2 regions of the Mesorhizobium sp. M1338 genome follow, and region 1 is predicted to be linked to the other one. Evidence: predicted binding sites of a transcription regulator. Region 1 holds the regulator's gene; the other holds the start of a gene.
The links. The regulator LexA, encoded in region 1, represses DNA repair genes until DNA is damaged. The targets are predictions, from matches to a motif close to TGTTCNNNNTGTGTTCNG.
Positions count from the first base shown of each region.

Region 1 (6,505 bases):
ACGACCAAGCGTCTGCAGGATCACGTCAAGGCAACGATCGCGCCCTATAAATATCCGCGATCGGTGAAATTCATCGCCGCTCTGCCCAAGACCCAGACCGGCAAGATCCAGCGCTTCCGGCTGCGCACGGAGAAAATCAATTGAGCGAACCATACGATCCGGCGTCCGAAGGCGCACAGATGTCGTTCAAGGAGCGCATGTCCTACAGCGACTATCTGCATCTGGAAAAGGTGCTGGAGGCGCAGACGCCGCTGTCGTCGGCGCATGACGAGATGCTGTTCATCATCCAGCATCAAACCTCCGAACTGTGGATGAAGCTCGCCCTGCACGAGATTGGTGCCGCGATCCGTTCGATCCGCGCCGACCGCCTCGAGCCGAGCTTCAAGATGCTGTCGCGCGTCGCCCGCATCTTCGAGCAGTTGAACAACGCCTGGGACGTGCTGCGGACGATGACGCCCAGCGAATACACCGAGTTCCGCGACGCGCTCGGCCAGTCCTCGGGTTTCCAGTCCTGGCAGTATCGCGCCATCGAGTTCATGGCCGGCAACCGCAACCTCGCCATGCTCGGGCCGCACAAGCACCGGCCAGACCTCAGCGGAAAGCTGGAGGCGATCCTGGCGGAGCCGTCGCTCTACGACGAAGCGCTGCTGCTCCTGGCGCGCAACGGATTCGATATCGGCGCTGATGCCAGGCGCACGGACTGGCGTGAGACGCGAACCGAGAATGAAGAGGTCCTGGTCGCCTGGCAGACCATCTACCGCGACCCGCAGCGCTACTGGATGTTCTACGAACTGGCCGAGAAGCTGGTCGACTTCGAGGACTATTTCCGCCGTTGGCGCTTCAATCATGTCACCACGGTCGAGCGCATCATCGGCCTGAAACGCGGCACCGGCGGCACGTCGGGTGCTTCGTACCTGAAGAAGATGCTCGAGGTCGTGCTGTTCCCGGAGCTGTGGACGGTCCGCACCCGGCTCTGACATCATCGAAATGAGAACAGGCACACCGAGGGGACGCGCTTGCAGCGGGAACCCTTCGCGAACAACCGAGGACTGAACGACCATGAGTGGAATTCCTGATCTCGCTGCGATCGAAGCGATGGATGCCACGGATCCGCTGCGTGCCATGCGCGATCGTTACATTTTGCCGGAGGGGGTGATCTATCTCGACGGCAATTCACTTGGGGCGGCATCACATGCCGTTTTCGGCGAGCTGCAGCAAGCGGCGGCCCAGGAATGGGCCCAGGATCTCATCCGGGCCTGGAATACAGCCGGATGGTTCGAGATGCCGATCGAACTCGGCGATCAGCTTGGACGTCTGATCGGAGCCGCGGCCGGCCAGACCGTCGTCTGCGACACGACGTCGACCAACATCTACAAGGTGTTGCATGCGGCGATGGAGATGCGGCCCGGCCGGTTGGCCATCGTCGCCGAGGGTGACAGTTTTCCCACCGACCTGTACATCGCCGAAGGCGTGGCCTCGACCCGGGATGGCGCCTTGCTGCGCCTCGCGGGCGTCGACGCGCCAACCATCGAAGAGCTGATCGACGAAAGCGTCGCGGTGGTGCTGGTCAACCACGTCAATTACAAATCCGGTGAACTGCGCGACATGACGGCGCTGACGCGCAAGGCTCATGCGGCCGGAGCGCTGATCGTTTGGGATCTCTGCCACACCGCGGGCGCTCTGCCGGTCGAGCTCGATCATGCAAATGCTGATTTCGCTGTCGGCTGCACCTACAAGTACCTCAACGGCGGTCCGGGCGCGCCAGCCTTCATCTATGCCGCCCAGCGCCACCACGGCGAGATCAGCCAGCCACTCAGCGGCTGGTGGGGGCATGCACGGCCCTTTGCCTTCGAACGGGGTTATGTTGCCGGCACCGGTATCCGCCGCTTTCTGTGCGGCACGCAGCCGGTCCTGTCGATGCGGGCGCTCAAAGGCGCGCTTGCCATCTGGAACGACGTCGACATGGCGGCATTGCGAAAGAAGAGCGTCGCGCTGACCGAACTGTTCATCCAGCTCGTCGAAGCGAAGTGCGGCGCCTATGGTCTCACGCTGGAGAGCACTCGCGACGCGACCAGGCGCGGCAGCCAGGTGTCGTTCCTTCACGATCATGGCTATCAAATCATGCGGGCGCTGATCGAGCGCGGCGTGATCGGTGACTTCCGCGCGCCGTCAACCATCCGTTTCGGATTTACGCCGCTCTATGTCGGCTACAAGGACGTGTGGCTGGCGGTCGAGGTGCTGGAAGACATTCTGCGCACGAGTGCATGGAAGGACCAGCGTTTCGCCGTCAAGGAGGCCGTAACCTGACGCGGCCGTCCCGACGATCTGTCGTCGCGTCTTGCCCCCAGGTCGGATGACGGAGGACGAATTTTTCGGCTCGCGAATGCGTTCGCCGCTGGTAGCCAGCGCAGGCTGCAATAGATTAACCAAGGTTGGCATTTTGGCTTCGTTTCGTTCACGGCAAACGAACGCCCGGAAAGCTGGAAATGCGCCCGTCGCGGATCCATGGGCAGCTCATGCCAGGCTTGAGCCAAGGGTGGGCCACAGCCCATTAACCATAACAATTTCAATGCCGGCAAGCGCATTGTGACGGCATACAGCCGTCGACGAGGCCCGCTGGCGAGCGCCAATAATTTCGACCCCCTTAATAAATTCATTAAACTTTAAACAGTTGCGGAACACAACTGGAACAGATAGTGTTTGTTCTGGGTTTGTTTTTCCGATTCTGGTTTCAGGTACCCTGGGGGCCGCCATGCTGACGCGCAAGCAACACGAACTGCTGATGTTCATCCATGAACGCCTGAAGGAAAGCGGCATTCCGCCATCCTTCGACGAGATGAAGGAGGCGCTCGACCTTGCCTCCAAATCCGGGATTCATCGTTTGATCACGGCACTGGAAGAGCGCGGCTTCATTCGCCGGCTGCCCAACCGGGCACGCGCGCTGGAAGTGCTGCGGCTGCCGGACTCGATCGCACCCGGCCTCAACGCGGCAAAGAAGTTCTCTCCAAGCGTCATCCAGGGCAGTCTTGGTCAGGCCAGTCTCGGCCAGGGCGGCCTTGGCCGGCAGATCAGGCCAGCGTCTTCGCGGATGTCTTCAGCAGGCAATGACGACGACGTGGTCGCCGCCGTGTCGATCCCCGTGATGGGGCGCATCGCCGCCGGTGTGCCGATCGATGCCATCCAGCACCAGACGCATTCGATCTCGGTGCCGCCAGACATGATCATGGGCGGCGAGCACTATGCGCTGGAGGTCAAGGGCGACTCGATGATCGAGGCCGGCATCTTCGACGGCGACACCGTCATCATCCGCAATGCCGATACGGCGAGCCCTGGCGAGATCATCGTGGCGCTGGTGGATGAAGAGGAAGCGACGCTGAAGCGGTTCCGCCGCAAGGGCGCCTCGATTGCTCTCGAAGCCGCCAATCCGGCCTATGAAACCCGTATTTTCGGGCCAGACAGGGTCAAGGTGCAGGGCAAGCTCGTTGGCCTGATCCGCCGCTACTAAGGCAGCTGCGGTTCAACGACTGGCTTCTCGGGTCTCTTGAAGGGCGGCAGTCCCCTCGCCTCGCGTGAAAACTTGCGTTGCGCGTGCCAGGGCCGATATGGCCTGTCCACGGCGAAGCTGATTGTCGCCGGCGCGGTCGCCGATTGGCGATCGAAGAAGACGGCAGCACTGCCTTTGCGGGCCAGTTGCCGTTTGGTGATAACGAGAACCAGCGGGTTGTGACAGGCGTCATAGGCCGTCGCGTCATTGATGACGATCAGGTCGGCGAAACCACAGGCTTTCCAGGTGTCTTTTCGGTCCTCGACATAGGCAATGAACGCGCCGGACGGATGCCTGGCGACGCAAACGCCTGAAGTGCAATAGAACGGTGCTCCCGGCGGCATTTCAGCCGCATCAGCGACGTCGAATTGACCGTCGCCTTCGTCGAACACCTCCGGCACGATGATGCTTTCGGATGTCAGCGCACGCTTCCAGTTGTCGACGGTGAATTCGTTCGGCCTGGCCCGGCTGACCGCGAGTTCGCCGCCGCCGATCGGCAACGCAACCAGCCTTGCGTCCTCCGAGATCAGCACGTCGGGTGCGCGCGTGTCCGAGACCGTCAGCAGGCCGGCAAGCGCGAAAGGAAGAGCTGCCAGCCGCAGCCATGTCGTCGCCATCGTCGCGATGACAAGGGCAATCGCCACCAGAAGGACAGACTGCTGCGAAATCAAGCCGATTGCGTCGACTGGCGAACGCTCGGAAATCCATCCGGACATCGCGATCATCGCCGTCAGGCCTTTGCCCATTACATAAAGAAAGGGGCCGTCGGCGCCGAATGGCATCGCCAGTGCGCTGAGGACGGCGAAAGGCATGACGACCAGTGATACGATCGGCATGATCGCCAGATTGGCGAACAGGCTGAGCGGCGACACACGCTGAAAATGCCAGATGGCAAACAGCGCAGTGGCGCCGCCGGCGATGATGGAAGTCATGGAAAGGCCGCCTGCCGCCAGCAGGAATTTTCGCGTCAGGAAACCAGGCAGCGACCGCTTTGGCGGCGGTGGTCTCGTCTTTCCCGCACGATGCTCCGACCAGCCGGCATAGGCGCCGACCAGCGCCGCGGTTGCGGCGAAGGACATCTGAAAACTCGGGCCGACCACTTCATGCGGCGACACCACGATGACGGCGATCGCCGAAATTGCTAGATTGCGCATGGTGAGTGCCGCCCGATCGAACAGCACGGCAATCAGCATCACCGCCAGCATGATGAAGCTGCGCTCGGCGGCGACGACGATGCCTGAGATGATGAGATAGGCGGCGATCGAGAACAGTGCCGCGACGGCGGCGTATTTCTTGACCGGACGACGCGCGGAAAAGTCCGGAAACAAGGCGAAGGCGCCGCGCAGCAACCCCATGATGGTGCCGGCGACGAGCGCCATATGCAGTCCGGAAATGGAGATGATGTGGTAGATGCCGGTACGCCGCATAGCTTCGTTGATGTCATCGGGAATGCCGGCGCGCACGCCGACGATCAGCGCCGCCGCGATCTCGCCCTCGGCGCCACCGACGCTGCCCCTGATGTGGTCGGCAATCGCTTCACGGGCTTTTTCTATCCCCGAGGAAAGGCGGTCCGATAGCGGCATGTCGCCCGTCATCGGTGACGATAAGTTTTGGATTGCCGAGAAAGAACCCGCTGCCGCCGATGCCGGCGAAATAGCTGTCGAAGGAGAAGTCGTAGCTGTCCGGCCGCACAGGCCCGGTCGGCGGCAACAGCTTGGCATATCCAGTGATCAGGGAGCCGGCGATCACGTCCGCCGGGATCTTTCGCGCCGAAAGTCGCACCCGCTCCGGCGCATAGCGCAGTTTCGGCCTTGCGGTCGATGTGACGTCGATGGTCAGCCGGATACGACCGCTCTCCATCCGGTCGAGCGAAACGACGCGGCCGGTCACTTGCGTCGAGATTTCCGAGCCCAGCATCTGCGTTCCCGCCCGCCATGTCTCGACCTTTGCGGTGAGCAGGCCGAACGCGCACAAAAGTGCCGCCATGAAGCACAGATGGGTTTTCGGCCAGGAACGCGAGACCAGCGCAAACAGCCCCGCCAAGATGACAACTGCGACAGGCTTTGCGAAGCCAGGTTCCGCCGCCAGCGAAAAATAGCCGATCGCCCCGCTCGCCAGGCAGACCGGCACCAGCAGGAAGGCCACGCCTCGGTCGAGTTCCAGGCCCGCCGCCATGGTCACGCCATGGCGCAGGCGCGGCAGCGAAATCCGGCCGATTTGCCGGCGCACGCGCACGATCCTGCTGGCTTCGGCAGCTGGAACCGGGGCGGGGGCATCCGTTTGCAACGGCGCCTTGCCGGGATCCGGCACGAGGGGCGATGGCGGCGGCAATGAAGCCGGCAGCGGCGCTGCAAACAGGGACCGTTCGCTGACGCCAATGACAGCGTCCTCGCCCTGATCCGAGCCCCAGCCTCGTCCAGCCATCGGGTCTGCCCCTTGCGCCCTCGACACCCTATGCTACATGAACGCCGGGCGCGCGAAAGTCCGCGCAGCCGCACCCCGCTTCAGATGGTTTCCGAGAGTTTCATGTCCGACAAGGTCGTCACCCGTTTTGCCCCCTCGCCCACCGGCTACCTGCATATAGGCGGCGCGCGCACGGCGCTGTTCAACTGGCTGTATGCAAGGCACACCGGCGGCACGATGCTGCTGCGCATCGAGGACACCGATCGCGAGCGCTCCAACGATGCCGCGACCGCTGCCATTCTCGACGGGCTTTCCTGGCTTGGCCTCAGCTGGGACGGCGAGCCGGTGTCGCAGTTCGAGCGTGCGCCGCGCCACCGTGAGGTGGCCGAGGAACTCGTGCGCATGGGCAAGGCCTATTATTGCTATGCCACGCCGACCGAACTGGAGGCGATGCGCGAGGCCGCCAGAGCCAAGGGTCTGCCGCCCCGCTATGATGGCCGCTGGCGTGACCGTGACCCCTCAGAGGCGCCCGCGGGCGCCAAGGGCGCCATTCGCATC
Region 1 covers NZ_JAMYLL010000043.1:4,019-10,523, reverse strand. The annotation lists gene NKH19_RS26325 (AMP-binding protein) at 1-144, shown strand, start outside; gene kynA (tryptophan 2,3-dioxygenase) at 141-977, shown strand; gene kynU (kynureninase) at 1,060-2,307, shown strand; gene lexA (transcriptional repressor LexA) at 2,753-3,505, shown strand; partial or broken gene NKH19_RS26305 (ComEC/Rec2 family competence protein) at 3,502-5,968, opposite strand; gene gltX (glutamate--tRNA ligase) at 6,071-6,505, shown strand, end outside.

Region 2 (6,505 bases), on a different contig from region 1:
GATTGGACAGGCCGGCCGCGCAAGCGGCGGGCCTGAATTTCGGGGATAGTCCATGTTCGTGACATCTGCCTTCGCGCAAGAGTCCGCGCCTGCCGCAACGGAAGGCGAGACGCATTCCGGCACCAGCGTGCCTGCCGAAGCGCACGGCACGTTTCCGCCATTCGATCCTGCGACGTTCCCGTCGCAGCTTCTGTGGCTGGCGATCACTTTCGGGCTGTTTTACCTCTTCCTGAAGCGGGTGGTGATGCCGCGCGTCGGGGGCATCATCGATGTCCGCAACGATCGCATCAGCCAGGATCTCGACCAGGCAGCCAAGTTGAAGGGCGAGGCCGACGCCGCTGTTGCTGCCTACGAGCAGGAACTGGCGGAAGCTAAGACCAAGGCCAACGCGATCGGCCAGCAGGCCAACGATGCGGCCAAGGCCGAGGCCGAGACCGCACGCAAGAAGGTCGAGGCGGCACTCGACGCGAAGCTTGGCGAGGCCGAGGCCCGCATTTCTTCCATCAAGGCCAATGCCATGAAGGAAGTCGGCAGCATCGCCGAGGATACCGCTTCGGCGATCGTCGAGGCCCTGGTCGGCGGCAAGGCCAGCAAGGCCGAGATCGCGGCCGCGGTCAAATCCGTGGCCAGGTGAGGAGCGCATCATGGACTACACCTCTCTCGCAACGCTCTGGGCCACGGTAGCTCTGGTTATCTTCCTTGGCGTTGCAGTCTACATCAGGGTACCTGGCCTGATCGCCAAGGCGCTCGACGCCCGCGCCGACAGGATCAGCAACGAGCTGGACGAAGCGCGCCGGCTGCGCGAGGAGGCCCAGCAGCTGCTCGGCCAGTACCAGCGCAAGCGCAAGGAAGCCGAGCAGGAGGCGGCCGCCATCGTCGCCGCCGCCACGCGCGAAGCCGACATGCTTGCAGCCGAGGCGCACAAGAAGACCGAGGACTATGTCGTCAGGCGCACCGCGCTTGCCGAACAGAAGATCGGCCAGGCCGAGCGTGACGCCATAAGCGAAGTCCGCGCCAGCGCCGTCGATATCGCCGTCGAGGCCGCACGCACGCTGCTTGCCGGCAAGATCGACGCCAAGGCGGGTGCCGAGCTGTTCAAGGCTTCGCTCGCGGACGTGAAGTCGAAGCTGAACTAGACGGTCCGTCTAGCCAATCATCGAAAGCCGCCCGGGAAAACCTGGCGGGTTTTTGTTGTGGATAACCAGATTGGCGGCCGAGGGCGTAATCTCCCTCCTTGAGGGGGAGATGGCCGGCAGGCCAGAGGGGGTCGCCGCGCGTGAAGCGCTGACCTCTTCTTTCGTCGTCGAAGGAGCGTCGAGCCCAGTGAAAAAAGGGGCGCCGAGTCCAGTCGAGCCGACCCCCTCTGTCGCCTTCGGCGACATCTCCCCCTCGAGGGGGGAGATCGGCTGCCATCGCCGTCTGCTCACTCCAATCCGACGAGGCTCTCTTCTTCGGCCACTTCGGTCCCGCCAAGCCTGAACGGCGCAAACGACACGCGGTGCAGCCGCGCTACCGGGCCATGCGCCTCGATCGCCGTGCGATGGCGGACCGTGGCATAGCCCATATGGGCCTCGAACCCATAGCGGTCGTGATGGTTGCCGCAACCGCACATCATGCGGTCACGCATCACCTTGGCGACGATCGAGGCGGCGGCGATCGATTGCGAACGCTGGTCACCCTTGATCAGCGCGCGCCCAGCGCAAGGCAGGCCCGGCGGTACGTCGCGCCCGTCGGCGAGCGCGAGCTTCGGCTGAACCGACAGGCCAACCAGGGCGCGGCGCATCGCCTCCAGGCTTGCCTTGAGGATATTGCTGCCGTCGATGCCCTCGGCGCTGATCGAGGCCATTGAGACCGCCTGCGCGGAGCCGAGAATTCGCAGGAACAGGGCCTCGCGCTGCAAATGGCTGAGACGCTTGGAATCGTCGAGGCCGTCGGGAATGTTGGCGGGATCGAGCACCACCGCCGCCGCGACCACCGGCCCGGCCAGGGGACCGCGCCCGGCCTCGTCCATGCCCGCAACCGGCCACAGACCTTCGGCCATCGCCTTCGTCTCGAAGGAGAAGTCGGGCCTCTCGATGATCTCAAAGAGAGGCGGAGAATCAGAACGCGTGCGAGCCATGTTGCGGCGAGGTTCGCATCGGCTCCGATTCTCCGCAAGTCCCTCCGGGTCGGGTGGGGCGCCGGACCGGGAGGGCACCGTCTGCAAGCCGGGGCAGGCCGGACGGGATTCCTGTGCTGCGGCGGATCGACCACCGCAGCGGATTGCACTTTCAAAGCAGCGTCAGTTGTACCTGATCCTTTCCCGCGGGAACGAACTGGTCGGTCCGCAGCGTGCGCCGTTCGACATTGAGGCCGAGCCGTTTGGCTGTGATCTCAAAGCGCCGGCCGATCTGCCAGGCATAGGGACCGGCGCCCTTCATGCGCTTGCCCCATTCCGAATCGTAGTCCTTGCCGTCGCGCATCGAGCGGATCAACGACATCACGTGACGGTAGCGGTCAGGATAGTGGCGCAGCAGCCAGTCCTTGAAGATCGGGCTGACCTCCAGCGGCAGGCGCAGTAGGACATAACCCGCCTCGCGCGCGCCGGCGGCACGTGCCGAATCGAGAATCCGTTCCATCTCCGGGTCGGTCAGGCCGGGGATGATCGGCGCCACCATGACCGAAGCCGGAATGCCGGCATCCGAAAGCTGCCGGATCGCCTCCAGCCGCTTGGTTGGCGTCGACGCCCGCGGCTCCATCGTTCTGGCCAGCATCCGGTCCAATGTCGTCACCGACAGCGCCACCTTGGCCAGCCCCCGTTCGGCCATGCGCGACAGGATATCGATGTCGCGCGTCACCAAAGCGGATTTGGTGACGATGCCGACCGGATGGCCACGCGCTTCCAGCACTTCGAGGATCTCGCGCATGATCCGGTATTGCTTCTCGATCGGCTGGTAGGGGTCGGTGTTGGTGCCGATGGCGATGGTGCGCGGTTGGTAGCCGTCCTTCGACAGTTCCTTGTCGAGCAAGCGCGCCGCATCTGGCTTGGCAAACAGCTTCGATTCGAAATCGAGGCCCGGCGACAGGCCCATGAACGAGTGCGTCGGCCGGGCAAAGCAATAGACACAGCCGTGCTCGCAACCGCGATACGGGTTGATCGAACGGTCGAAGGAAATGTCGGGCGATTCGTTGCGGGTGATGATGGTGCGCGGTTTCTCGACCTGCACTTCGGTCTTGAAGGGCGGCAGTTCCTCCAGCGAGTTCCAGCCATCGTCGAACACATGCCGGCTGACCGGCTCGAACCGGCCCGACGGATTGATGCCCGCCGACCTGCCGCGGTTGCGGTCCGGACGGACACGCATGCCACTCTGCTCGATCATCGCATTGGCCATCCCGGCCCGTCCAGCTCCGAAAGCCGCGATGTCGGCGCGCACGATCTGTTCCATCTTCGCCCGCTCCCAGGGACTGTCGGTGTTGTGTCGAATCGCTCTGTTCATGAAATTATTCCTATTTTGTTGATGAGAACAAAGCAAGAACTTTTTGTGCTTCGCTGGATAACTGGCGCCGTGCCGCGCTTTCCGCTATTCGGCTAATGATGCTCAGTGTTCTCATCGAAACGTGCAATGACGAGGAAGGCCTTACCCGCACGCTCGCCTCGCTGATTGGCGGCGCCGTCGAGGGCGTGGTGCGTGACGTCATCGTCTGTGACACCGGCTCAACCGACCAGACGCATCGTGTGGCCGAGCATGCCGGTTGTCAGTACGTGACGGGCGGCATCGCGGTGGGGATTCGGCAAGCCAAGGGGGACTGGTTGCTGCTCCTGGAGCCGGGCGCACGATTGATGGAGGGCTGGATCGACGCGGTCGTCGACCATACGGCCAGGCAAGCCACGGCGGCACGGTTTTCGCGGGCGCGGGGCAGCCGTACGCCGTTCCTGGCTCGCGTCTTTTCCCCAAACCGCGCCTTGGCCGATGGATTGCTGATCAGCAAGCGTCAGGCCGCGGCCAAGAGTGCCGTCAGCGCCGAGGCCATCGCCCGCGGCCTAGCGACAAAGCGGCTCGAGGCCGAGATATGGGTGGCGCCGGCGAAACAGGAACGTCGCCCCCCGAGGTGATTTTTGCAGCTGCTCTGTCCATTGTGCATTGCACAAAATCTGACCTGAGGTTAGTTTCCCGGTCAGGCGGATGAATTGGGTTTGGGTCATGCCGAGTGATGAGCACCGATACGGAATCGGTGCCGCTCCCCGTAGCCGAGGATCCAATGAACTTTTCAGCCCCCGACAAATCGGCACGGCCAGTCTCGAGGCCATTGCGCGTAACGGCAGCCTGCTGCGGCGCATCGCCGTGCGCATTCCGACCTATCTGACGGACCTGCGCGAAAACCCCGCCTGGCTGCCGATGTTCGTGCTGGCGCGCACCATGCCCGGGCGCCGCATGCATTGGCTGGGCGCAAAGCGCGCCCGTCCGGCCGACAATGCGGGGGATACGATGTTTGCCGGCGTCGACCGTGAAGCGGTGGTCGAAGCGCTGCGCTCCGACGGGTTGTTTTCGGGCCTGGTCTTGCCGCCGGCGATCCATGAAGAGATCGCGGATTTCGCCGGGCGCACGCCTTGCTTCGGCAATTTCGACCGCCGTCTCGAATTCATGCCGGGTGAACATGCCGAAGCCGAGAAGCGCTTTGGCCGCTCGCTGCTCAGCGGGCATTTTTTCGAGCGCATCCTCGATTGCCAGGCGGCGCTCGCCATCCAGCGCGATCCGCTGCTTCTGGATGTTGCCACGCACTATCTCGGCGGCCAGGCAAAACTGATCACGACACGGGTCTGGTGGAGTTTTCCGACGGGTGCCGCCTCGGATGCCGACAAGAACCTCGCCTCACTCGGCAAATATCATTTTGACCTCGACGACTGGCGCATGCTGAAATTCTTTTTCTATCTCAAGCCGGTCGATGGCGACACCGGCCCGCATGTCTATGTCAGGGGCAGTCACAATCGCCGCAGTCTCAAGCATCAGCTCACCCTCCTGGTCGGCCACCCGCGCAAGAGGTTCTGGACGTCTATGGCGAGCAGAGCCCGGTGACGTTGACTGGAGAAGCAGGACTAGGCTTCGTCGAGGACCCCTTCGGCTTCCACATGGGCACTGTGCCGTCGCGGACGCCGCGGCTGATGATGGAAGTCGGCTTCGGCGTATCGTCGCCGTCGCGCCGTCGCTTTCATGGCGAGCCGGTCATCCGCTGAAAAGGAACCATCCGAAGTTCATCTCGACAGGCGTCCAGTGTGTGCGGCGCCTGGCTTGGCGCTGCGCTCGGCTTTCGGCATCGAAGTCGACAAGGACCGGCGCCTGATTGAACCGCTCTCGGTCGTCCAGCGCGTTGATGATGACGATAGCCCTTGCGTCGTCTCTGGCGATTGCATCGTCCTCTCCGGCGATTGCGGCGACATAGACGCCGCAATCCCGGCAGATCAAATAGTCAGCCGTCCTCAGCCCGAACTGGTATTTTTGCAATAGTGCATCGTCCTTGACCGAGATGATCAGTCGGCCATTCGGATCGGCAACGGCGCGCGAACCATGTCTGATACAGAACGAGCATTGGCAGGCGCGAACTTCGATTTGCGATGCATCGAGTTCGGTTGAAAATGCAAGGCGAACGTTGCCGCAATGGCATCCGCCGGTATGCATGGTCATCGTATCCGCCTTGTCGTGATGGCGATGATCGCCTTCACGCAAGGTACTTTTGCGAGATCCGGTTTGGAATGGTGTTTCGAAGGCACCGGTGCTGTTTTGCCTGGCAAACGCGGCGTGGAACCGACGCTTCGCCTCGGCTTCTACGGAGCCGATTTGCCGCGCCGCAAATGCTCGTCCAGGCGCGGCATGATCTCGACGAAGTTGCACGGCATGTGCCGGTAGTCGAGTTGCGCCTTCAGGATGCTGTCCCAGGCGTCCTTGCAGGCACCGGGTGAGCCCGGCAGCACGAAGACGAAAGTGGCGTTGACGACGCCCCCGGTCGCCCGGCTCTGGATCGTCGAGGTGCCGATCTTGTCGTAGGAGATGCGGTGGAACACTTCCGAAAAGCCGTCCATGCGCTTTTCGAAGATCGGCTCCAGCGCTTCCGGCGTCACGTCGCGGCCGGTGAAGCCGGTGCCGCCGGTGGTGATCACGACATCGATATCCTTGTCCCGTGACCACGCCAGAACCTTGTCGCGGATTTTTTCGCGGTCGTCGGTAACGATGTCGCGGGCAGCCAGGATATGACCGGCCTCGGTGATGCGGTCGGCCAGCGTCTGGCCGGATTTGTCGTCGGCAAGGCTGCGCGTGTCGGAAACGGTCAGCACCGCGATGCGCACGGGAATGAGGGAACGGCTCTCGTCAATTCTGGCCATCGGCTCCCTCCGATGCGATGCTGCGCGTCGCCGCGACGAACCAGTCGGGCTGGCGGCCGCGGATCTCGGCGGCGGCGCGCTTGGCGACATTGCCTGTTTCGAACAGGCCGAAGCATGTGGCGCCCGACCCGGACATTCGTGAAAAACCCG
Region 2 covers NZ_JAMYLL010000002.1:8,825-15,329, reverse strand. The annotation lists gene NKH19_RS02050 (F0F1 ATP synthase subunit B) at 53-634, shown strand; gene NKH19_RS02045 (F0F1 ATP synthase subunit B) at 645-1,136, shown strand; gene rnhB (ribonuclease HII) at 1,424-2,119, opposite strand; gene NKH19_RS02035 (PA0069 family radical SAM protein) at 2,271-3,425, opposite strand; gene NKH19_RS02030 (glycosyltransferase) at 3,575-4,093, shown strand; partial or broken gene NKH19_RS02025 (hypothetical protein) at 4,182-5,212, shown strand; gene NKH19_RS02020 (GFA family protein) at 5,202-5,660, opposite strand; gene moaB (molybdenum cofactor biosynthesis protein B) at 5,801-6,355, opposite strand; gene NKH19_RS02010 (4-(cytidine 5'-diphospho)-2-C-methyl-D-erythritol kinase) at 6,342-6,505, opposite strand, start outside.
Region 2: NKH19_RS02035 (PA0069 family radical SAM protein) is a predicted target of LexA. The motif match lies at 3,500-3,517, and genes of this name have one in related genera.